Regions from separate parts of the Streptomyces sp. NPDC085944 genome, predicted to be linked through region 2. Evidence: predicted binding sites of a transcription regulator. Region 2 holds the regulator's gene; the other holds the start of a gene.
What was found. The regulator HrcA, encoded in region 2, represses chaperone genes, less so after heat shock. The targets are predictions, from matches to a motif close to TTNGCACTCNGNNNNNCNGAGTGCNAA.
Positions count from the first base shown of each region.

Region 1: the regulator HrcA is predicted to act here: its motif matches at 2,934-2,960, upstream of groL (chaperonin GroEL).

Region 1 is NZ_JBFBJX010000021.1:36,644-41,765, forward strand. It holds gene AB0P07_RS31435 (glucosyl-3-phosphoglycerate synthase) at 1-295, opposite strand, end outside; SAM riboswitch class I at 456-603, shown strand; gene thrC (threonine synthase) at 621-1,913, shown strand; gene AB0P07_RS31445 (MoaD/ThiS family protein) at 1,910-2,185, shown strand; gene AB0P07_RS31450 (cold-shock protein) at 2,592-2,795, shown strand; gene groL (chaperonin GroEL) at 3,122-4,747, shown strand; gene AB0P07_RS31460 (NADH:flavin oxidoreductase) at 4,981-5,122, shown strand, end outside.
Region 2 is NZ_JBFBJX010000016.1:40,305-45,426, forward strand. It holds gene dnaJ (molecular chaperone DnaJ) at 57-1,196, opposite strand; gene hrcA (heat-inducible transcriptional repressor HrcA) at 1,197-2,213, opposite strand; gene AB0P07_RS28075 (MBL fold metallo-hydrolase) at 2,380-3,123, shown strand; gene AB0P07_RS28080 (DUF3097 domain-containing protein) at 3,158-3,967, shown strand; gene hemW (radical SAM family heme chaperone HemW) at 4,094-5,122, opposite strand, start outside.

The DNA.
Region 1 (5,122 bases), on a different contig from region 2:
GGAGGATCGCGTCCCGGTGCACGACGCGCGCGCCGGCCGCCGCGGCCACCTCGGCCGTACGGTCGCTCGACCCGGAGTCCACGACCACGACCTCGTCGACCAGCGGCACCCGCAGCACCAGCTCCCGCCGGATCACCGTGACGATGTCGCCGACCGTCGCCTCCTCGTCCAGCGCGGGGAGCACCACGCTGACCGACTGCCCGGTGGCGTGCTTGGCGGACAGGAGCTGCCGGACGGTCCGGTCCCCGGCGGACCAGGAGCGTGCGCTCAGCCAGCGCTCGACTTCTTCCAGCACGTCCGGTGGTCTCCTTCGTGGTCCGTGGTGATCCGTTGTGATCCATCTCGCGGTACGGACGACTGTCTCAACGGTGGTGGCCTTCGGTTACAGTCTTGAACAACGCGTGGGACCACCGCATGCCGGGGTCGCCGCGCACCAGCGAAGAACAACTTCATACCGCTCATCCAGAGGGGCAGAGGGATACGGCCCGATGAAGCCCCGGCAACCCTCCAGCCGGCTCTTGTCACACGGACGTGGCGAGGCTCCCGGCTAGGGAAGGTGCCAAATCCGTCTCACGGCGAGATGCGTCGTGAGGAAGATGAGGAGAAAGGGCCTCGCCTCCATGGCTGTGCAGACTGCCGAAACCGCCACGAACACCACGACCTCCGCGGTCGACCTCGGCCCCGCCGCCGCCCTGAGCTGCCGGGAGTGCGGCCACAGGGTCCCGCTCGGACCGGTGTTCGCCTGCGAGGAGTGTTTCGGCCCCCTCGAGATCGCCTACGACTTCTCGGACTACGACACCGAGGAACTGCGGGGGCGCATCGAAGCGGGCCCCGCGAACATCTGGCGCTACGCCCCCCTGCTGCCCGTCCCGGCCGACGTCGCGACCAAGCCGAACATCAACCCCGGCTGGACCAAGCTCGTCAAGGCCGACAACCTCGCCCGCGAGCTGGGCGTCACCGGCGGCCTGTACGTCAAGGACGACTCCGGCAACCCCACGCACTCCTTCAAGGACCGCGTCGTCGCCCAGGCCCTGGAGGCCGCCCGCGCCTTCGGCTTCACCACCCTGTCCTGCTCCTCCACCGGCAACCTCGCCGGTGCCGTCGGCGCCGCCGCCGCCCGGGCCGGTTTCCGCTCCTGCGTGTTCATCCCGCACGACCTGGAGCAGGGCAAGGTCGTCATGGCCGCCGTCTACGGCGGTGAGCTCGTCGGCATCGAGGGCAACTACGACGACGTGAACCGCTTCTGCTCCGAGCTGATCGGCGACCCGGCCGGCGAGGGCTGGGGCTTCGTCAACGTCAACCTGCGCCCCTACTACGCCGAGGGCTCCAAGACCCTCGCGTACGAGATCTGCGAGCAGCTCGGCTGGGAGCTGCCCGACCAGCTCGTCGTGCCGATCGCGTCCGGCTCCCAGCTGACGAAGATCGACAAGGGGCTCAAGGAGCTGGTCCAACTCGGTCTGGTCGAGGACAAGCCGTACAAGATCTTCGGTGCGCAGGCCGAGGGCTGCTCGCCGGTCTCCACGGCGTTCAAGGCCGGTCACGACGTGGTGCGCCCGCAGAAGCCGAACACCATCGCCAAGTCGCTGGCCATCGGCAACCCGGCCGACGGCCCCTACGTCCTCGACATCGCCCGTCGCACCGGCGGTGCCGTGGAGGACGTGACCGACGAGCAGGTCGTGGACGCGATCAAGCTGCTCGCCCGCACGGAGGGCATCTTCGCCGAGACGGCGGGCGGCGTGACGGTCGGCGTCACGAAGAAGCTGATCGAGGACGGCGTGCTCGACCCGTCGCTCACCACCGTCGTCCTGAACACCGGCGACGGCCTCAAGACCCTCGACGCGGTGGCCGGCACCGGCCTCACCGCCACGATCCGTCCCAACCTGGACTCCTTCCGAGAGGCTGGCCTCGCATGAGCGTGACCGTTCGTATCCCGACCATCCTGCGCACCTACACCGGCGGCAAGGCCGAGGTCAGCGCCGAGGGGGCCAACCTCGGTGAGGTCATCTCCGACCTGGAGAAGAACCACACCGGCATCGCCGCCCGCGTCCTGGACGACCAGGGCAAGCTGCGCCGCTTCGTCAACGTCTACGTCAACGACGACGACGTCCGCTTCGAGCAGGGTCTTGAGACCTCGACGCCGGACGGCGCGGGCGTCTCGATCATCCCGGCGGTCGCCGGCGGCTGATACGGGTCGTAGCGCGCATTGCCCTCTCCGTGAGAGAAACGGAGGGGGCAATTCCATGTGATTGAGCGCGGTAGAGTTGGGGAACGCGCTCCCGATCGGCACAACGGGAACCGTTAATTCCTGCCGCCCGCCCGACAAGAAGCAGCCAAAGTACGGGCCCTTTCTGCGGCTTTTGTTCCCTTTGCGTGCCCCGACTTGACCCGTATTCAGGCGAATTCTCGCTACATTCCGGACCGGGCGCGTCCAGATTTCTCGTCCGATTGACCTGTTGCAGACGGCAGTTGGACAGATACATTCAGCCGCGGTCGACGCGTTCCGGCGCACGCCCCCAGTCGTGGGGGGCGAGGTCTGACCCGGGTCCGCGAAGTGCGGATCTGTGCAAGGGCCAGTAATAGGGGAGTTAGGCATGGCTCAGGGCACCGTCAAGTGGTTCAACGCGGAGAAGGGGTACGGCTTCATCGCGGTCGACGGTGGTGCGGATGTTTTCGTCCACTACAGCGCGATTCAGATGGACGGCTACCGCACCCTCGAAGAAGGCCAGCGGGTCGAGTTCGAGATCTCGCAGGGTCAGAAGGGCCCGCAGGCCGACATGGTTCGCCTCAGCGCCTGAGACGCGCGGCCGGCGCAGCACCCGGTCTTCGTCCGAAGGGCCCGTACCTCGAGGGGTACGGGCCCTTCGGCCTGCCCGGACGCGGGCCGTCCCCTTGTTCGCGGGTGGCTGACCGCGTGGCCCGATCCCCGAGAGGCGCTTGCACTCGACCATGCCGAGTGCTAATCATTGCGTTAGCACTCTGAAGGTGAGAGTGACAACGAAGGACCGGGTCGGTGAGGCCCGCGGGCCGGGTGGGGAAGGAACCACAAGGCCGGCGAGCCGTCCGTCGCGGGCGCGGGCGCGGTCCGAAGGAATCACCCCCAGTCCTGGAGGGACCACTTCACATGGCCAAGATCATCGCGTTCGACGAGGAGGCGCGGCGCGGCCTCGAGCGCGGCATGAACCAGCTCGCGGACGCCGTCAAGGTGACGCTCGGCCCCAAGGGCCGCAACGTCGTCCTCGAGAAGAAGTGGGGCGCCCCCACGATCACCAACGATGGTGTCTCCATCGCCAAGGAGATCGAGCTCGAGGACCCGTACGAGAAGATCGGCGCCGAGCTGGTCAAGGAAGTCGCCAAGAAGACGGACGACGTCGCCGGTGACGGTACGACCACCGCGACCGTCCTCGCCCAGGCCCTGGTCAAGGAAGGCCTGCGCAACGTCGCGGCCGGCGCCAACCCGATGGCCCTCAAGCGCGGCATCGAGAAGGCCGTCGAGGCCGTCTCCGCCGCCCTGCTCGAGCAGGCCAAGGATGTCGAGACCAAGGAGCAGATCGCCTCCACGGCCTCCATCTCCGCCGCCGACACCCAGATCGGCGAGCTCATCGCCGAGGCCATGGACAAGGTCGGCAAGGAAGGCGTCATCACCGTCGAGGAGTCCCAGACCTTCGGTCTGGAGCTGGAGCTCACCGAGGGTATGCGCTTCGACAAGGGCTACATCTCGGCGTACTTCGCCACCGACATGGAGCGTATGGAGGCGTCGCTCGACGACCCGTACATCCTGATCGCCAACTCCAAGATCGGCAACGTCAAGGACCTGCTGCCGCTCCTGGAGAAGGTCATGCAGTCGGGCAAGCCGCTGCTGATCATCGCCGAGGACGTCGAGGGCGAGGCCCTGTCGACCCTGGTCGTCAACAAGATCCGCGGCACCTTCAAGTCCGTCGCCGTCAAGGCCCCGGGCTTCGGCGACCGCCGCAAGGCCATGCTCGGCGACATCGCCATCCTCACCGGCGGCGAGGTCATCTCCGAGGAGGTCGGCCTCAAGCTGGAGAACGCCACGCTGGACCTGCTGGGCAGCGCGCGCAAGGTCGTCATCACCAAGGACGAGACCACGATCGTGGACGGCGCCGGCTCGGCCGACCAGGTCCAGGGCCGCGTCAACCAGATCCGCGCCGAGATCGAGAACAGCGACTCGGACTACGACCGCGAGAAGCTCCAGGAGCGCCTGGCGAAGCTGGCCGGCGGCGTGGCCGTCATCAAGGCCGGTGCCGCCACCGAGGTCGAGCTCAAGGAGCGCAAGCACCGCATCGAGGACGCCGTCCGCAACGCGAAGGCGGCCGTCGAGGAGGGCATCGTCGCCGGTGGTGGCGTGGCCCTGCTCCAGGCCTCCCAGGTCTTCGAGAAGCTGGAGCTGACGGGTGACGAGGCGACCGGCGCCAACGCCGTGAAGCTCGCCCTGGAGGCCCCGCTGAAGCAGATCGCCGTCAACGGCGGTCTCGAGGGTGGCGTCGTCGTGGAGAAGGTCCGCAACCTGACCGTCGGCCACGGCCTGAACGCCGCTTCCGGCGAGTACGTCGACATGATCGCCGAGGGCATCATCGACCCGGCGAAGGTGACCCGCTCTGCCCTGCAGAACGCCGCCTCCATCGCCGCGCTGTTCCTCACCACCGAGGCCGTCATCGCCGACAAGCCGGAGAAGGCCGCTCCGGCGGGCGCCCCGGGCGGCATGCCGGGCGGTGACATGGACTTCTGATCGACCGGTTCCGGTTGATCGACCGTCCTGCACGGACCGAGGGCGGCACTCCCCGAGAGGGGGGTGCCGCCCTCGGGCTTTTCCGCGTTCTGGGCCGGCCGCCGTATGTGTCCCGGGTCACGGCGGATCGGCGGCCGCGGACGGAATGCACGGGCCGGACCGGGCCGTTCACCGAGGAGTGCGATGAATGCGTGCGCACATACCACCCGGTACCTACTCCAGGGAGTCCGTAAGTGACCGCCACCCCCACCGAGGCAGCCTCCCGCGCCGCCCAGCTCCTCGCCCGCCCCGCCACGATCAACGGCCTGACCGTGCCGAACCGCATCGCGATGGCGCCGATGACCCGCATGTTCTCCCCGGGCGGCATCCCCGGCG
Region 2 (5,122 bases):
CGAATCCGGGCTTCCGTTGGCATACGCCAGGAGCATCCGCATCCCCGGAGGGCCCGTCACCGCCCGTTGAACGCGTCCTTCAGCCGCGAGAACAAGCCTTGCTGCCCAGGCTGGAACTGCCCCTGCGGGCGTTCCTCTCCCCGCAGCTTGGCCAGCTCGCGCAGGAGGCGTTCCTGCTCGGGGTCGAGCTTGCCCGGGGTGGTGACCTCGACGTGGACGATGAGGTCGCCGCGGCCGCCGCCGCGCAGGTGGGTGACGCCCCGGCCGTGCTTCGGGATCGACTGGCCGGACTGGGTGCCCGGCCGGATGTCGACCTCCTCCATGCCGTCGAGGGTCTCCAACGGCACCTTGGTGCCGAGGGCCGCCGCCGTCATCGGGATGGTGACCGTGCAGTGCAGGTCGTCGCCGCGCCGCTGGAAGGTCGAGTGCGCCAGCTCGTGGATCTCGACGTACAGGTCGCCGGCGGGGCCGCCGCCGGGGCCGACCTCGCCCTCGCCCGCGAGCTGGATCCGGGTGCCGTTGTCGACACCGGCCGGGATCTTCACGGTCAGGGTGCGCCGGGAGCGGACCCGGCCGTCGCCCGCGCACTCCGGGCACGGGGTCGGGACCACGGTGCCGAAGCCCTGGCACTGCGGGCAGGGGCGGGATGTCATGACCTGGCCCAGGAAGGACCGGGTGACCTGCGAGACCTCGCCTCGGCCGCGGCACATGTCGCACGTCTGGGCCGAGGTGCCGGGCGCCGCTCCCTCGCCGTTGCAGGTGTTGCAGACGACCGCCGTGTCGACCTGGATGTCCTTGGTCGTGCCGAAGGCGGCCTCGTCCAGCTCCACCTCGATCCGGATCATCGCGTCCTGGCCCCGGCGGGTGCGCGAGCGCGGCCCGCGCTGCGACGCCGTACCGAAGAACGCGTCCATGATGTCCGAGAAGTTCCCGAAGCCGCCCGCGCCGAAGCCGCCGGCGCCACCGCCGCCCCCGGCCTGGGAGAGCGGGTCGCCGCCGAGGTCGTAGACCTGCTTCTTCTGCGGGTCCGACAGCACCTCGTAGGCGGCGTTGATCTCCTTGAACCGCTCCTGGGTCTTCGGATCGGGGTTGACGTCCGGGTGCAGCTCGCGGGCGAGCCTCCGGAACGCCTTCTTGATCTCGTCCTGTGAAGCGTCGCGGCGCACGCCGAGTACGGCGTAGTAGTCCGTGGCCACCTACGACTCCGCCAGGATCTGTCCGACGTACCGTGCCACTGCGCGTACCGCTCCCATCGTTCCCGGGTAGTCCATGCGGGTCGGTCCGACCACGCCGAGCTTGGCAACCGCCTCGCCGCCCGAACCGTAGCCGACCGACACGACGGACGTTGAGTTGAGTCCCTCGTGGGCGTTCTCATGACCGATCCGTACGGTCACGCCCGGATCCTTCGCCTCGCCGAGCAGCTTGAGGAGCACGACCTGCTCCTCCAGTGCCTCCAGCACCGGCCGGATCACCAAGGGGAAGTCGTGCCCGAAGCGGGTCAGATTGGCGGTGCCGCCGATCATCAGCCGCTCCTCGTTCTCCTCGACCAGCGTCTCCAGGAGAGTGGAGAGCACGGTGGAGACCGTACCGCGATCCTCGGCCTCGAAGGGCTCCGCAAGATCTTCCACCAGAGACGGGACATCCGTGAAACGGCGTCCCGCGACCCGGCTGTTGAGCCGGGCCCGCAGATCGGCCAGCGAGGCCTCGCCGAACGGCGCCGGGCAGTCGACCATCCGCTGCTCGACCCGGCCGGTGTCCGTGATCAGCACCAGCATCAGGCGCGCGGGCGCCAGCGAGAGCAGCTCCACGTGCCGCACCGTCGAGCGGGTCAGCGAGGGGTACTGCACGACGGCGACCTGCCGGGTGAGCTGCGCGAGCAGCCGCACCGTGCGGGCCACCACGTCGTCGAGGTCGACGGCGCCCTCCAGGAAGTTCTGGATGGCACGCCGCTCGGGCGCGGTCATCGGCTTGACGCCGGCCAGCTTGTCGACGAAGAGCCGGTAGCCCTTGTCGGTCGGGATCCGCCCGGCGCTGGTGTGCGGCTGGGCGATGAACCCCTCGTCCTCCAGGGCCGCCATGTCGTTGCGCACGGTGGCCGGGGAGACGCCGAGGTTGTGCCGCTCGGTGAGGGCCTTGGAACCGACCGGCTCCTCGGTGCCGACGTAGTCCTGGACGATGGCGCGCAGCACCTGGAGCCTGCGTTCACTGAGCATCGGCGCGCACCTCCAGCTGTCGTCCGCCCGTTTCGGCCTGTCTGGCCTGCGTTGACCTGTCTGCCCTGGCACTCACGACTCGCGAGTGCCAGACTTCCCCGGCCCAGTGTACGGCCGTGGGGTACGCCCCCGGCAAGGCCGTGACGATGCCGTTAGCGTCGTCGCCGTGACGGTGACTTGGGAAGAGCTGCGCTGGGAGCGGCTGGCGGACGGGGTGGGGCGGTGCCGGCTGCCGGGCTGGGACTGCACGGCGGGCCTGGTGCTCGGCGCGGGCGGGGCGCTGATGGTGGACGCGGGGTCGAGCCTGGCGGAGGGCGCCCGGTTGCACGAGGCGGCGCGGCGGCTCGCCGGCCACCGTGTGACACATCTCGCGCTGACCCACCCGCACTTCGACCACGTCTTCGGCGCGGCGGCGTTCGAGGGTGCGGAGGCGTACGGCGCGTACGGCGCGACGGGTACGGGCGCGCTGTTCGCGCCGGGCGGACAGGGGCGGGAGGCGTTGCGCGCGGACGCGGTGGCGGAGGGGCTGGACGCGCGGGCGGCGCGGGAGGCGGCCGACGCGCTCGTCCCTGTCCGGCAGGATGTCCGCGGCGAGCAGCGGCTCGACCTGGGCGGTGGCCGTCAGGTCCTGCTGGCCGACGTGGGCCCGGGGCACACGTCGCACGATCTGGCGGTGCTGGTGCCCGGCTCCCCGGCCGTCGTCTTCTGCGGCGACCTGGTCGAGGAGTCGGGCGAGCCGCAGGCGGGCCCCGACGCCGTGCCGTCCGGCTGGCCGGCGGCCCTGGACCGGCTGCTCGACCTGGGCGGCGACGACGCGCTGTACGTGCCGGGTCACGGAGCGGTGGTGGACGCGGCGTTCGTGCGGGCCCAACGGGACGCGCTGGCCGTCCGGTTCGGCGTGTCGCGCTGACCACCGGGCGGGCGTTCCTCGTATCGTCGGCAGAATGCGCCAGTACTCCGCCGACCTGACCCCTCCGTGGAAGAAACCGCAGCCCGTTCCCGAGGTGCCGGCCGACCCCGGTCTGGTGGTCGAGGAGCCCGGCACCGGGTTCTGCGGCGCGGTGATCCGCTGCGAGGCGGGCACGGTGACCCTGGAGGACCGCTTCGGCAAGCACCGCGTCTTCCCGCTGGAACCACGCGGGTTCCTGCTGGAGGGCCGGGTGGTGACGCTGGTGCGGCCGTCGTCGTCCTCCGGCCCGGTACGGCCCTCCCGTACGGCGTCCGGTTCGGTCGCCGTCCCCGGCGCACGGGCGCGGGTGGCGCGCGCCGGGCGCATCTACGTCGAGGGGCGGCACGACGCCGAGCTGGTCGAGCAGGTCTGGGGCGACGACCTGCGCATCGAGGGCGTCGTCGTGGAGTACCTGGGCGGCGTGGACGACCTCCCGTCGATCGTCGCCGACTTCGCCCCCGGCCCGGACGCACGGCTGGGCGTCCTGGTGGACCACCTGGTGCCGGGTTCGAAGGAGTGGCGCATCGCGGAGTCGGTGACCAGCGAGCACGCGCTGGTGGTGGGCCACCCGTACATCGACATCTGGGAGGCCGTGAAGCCGTCGTCGGTGGGGATCGAGGGCTGGCCCAGGGTGCCTCGCGGTCAGGACTGGAAGACCGGGGTGTGCCGGGCCCTGGGCTGGCCGTCGGAGAACACGGGCGCGGTGTGGCAGGCGATCCTGGCCCGGGTGAACTCGTACAAGGACCTGGAGCCGGAGCTGCTGGGCAGTGTGGAACGACTCATTGATCATGTAACCGTGTCTTGAACGTGGTCCGGTCGCTGGCAGACCGGGCCTGGTGGCCTGCTCTCCGCCGTCGCGGAGATGGTCCGTCGATCAGTTCGTCCACACGGCCGAGCCGTCCCTGCTCCCCGCGGAAGCGGGGATGACCCGTCAGTCCACCAGGTCCCGCACCACCGCGTCCGCCAGCAGCCGCCCGCGCAGCGTGAGCACGGCCTGCCCCTGCTCGTAGGGCCCCTCCTCCAGCAACCCCTCCGACAGCGCCCGCCGAGCCGCCGCGAGCCCCGCCTCCCGCAGCAGCGCCAGCGGCACGCCCTCCCGCAGCCGCAGCTCCAGCAGGATGCGCTCCACCCGCCGGTCCTCGTCCGTGAGGACCTCGCGCCCCGCGCCCGGCGACTTCCCCGCCGCCAGTGCGCCCGCGTACGCCCCGGGATGCTTCACGTTCCACCACCGCACGCCCCCCACGTGGGAGTGCGCGCCCGGCCCCGCGCCCCACCAGTCGGCGCCCCGCCAGTACAGCTCGTTGTGCAGGCAGCGCCCGGCGTCGGAGGTGGCCCAGTTCGACACCTCGTACCAGTCGAAGCCCGCCGCGGCGAAGGTCTCCTCTGCGATCAGGTACCGGTCGGCGTGGACGTCGTCGTCGGTCATGGGGACCTCGCCGCGCCGGATGCGCCGGGCCAGCTGGGTGCCCTCCTCGACGATCAGGGCGTACGCCGAGACGTGGTCGGGTCCGGCGCCGAGCGCGGCGTCCAGGGAGGCGCGCCAGTCGTCGTCGGACTCGCCGGGGGTGCCGTAGATCAGGTCGAGGTTGACGTGGGCGAAGCCGGCCGCGCGGGCCTCGGCGACGCAGGCCTCGGGGCGGCCGGGGGTGTGGGTGCGGTCCAGGATCTTCAGGACGTGCTGCCTGGCGCTCTGCATGCCGAAGGAGATGCGGTTGAAGCCGCCCTCGCGGAGGGTGGCGAGGTACGCCGGGTCGACCGACTCCGGATTGGCCTCCGTGGTGATCTCGGCGTCCGGCGCCAGGCCGAACTCGTCGCGGATCGCACCCAGCATCCGCACCAGGTCACCGGCGGCCAGCAGGGTGGGCGTACCGCCGCCGACGAAGACCGTGCGGACCTCGCGGGGGTCGTCGCCGAGCACCTTGCGGGCCAGGCGGACCTCGTCGACGAGCGTGTCGGCGTA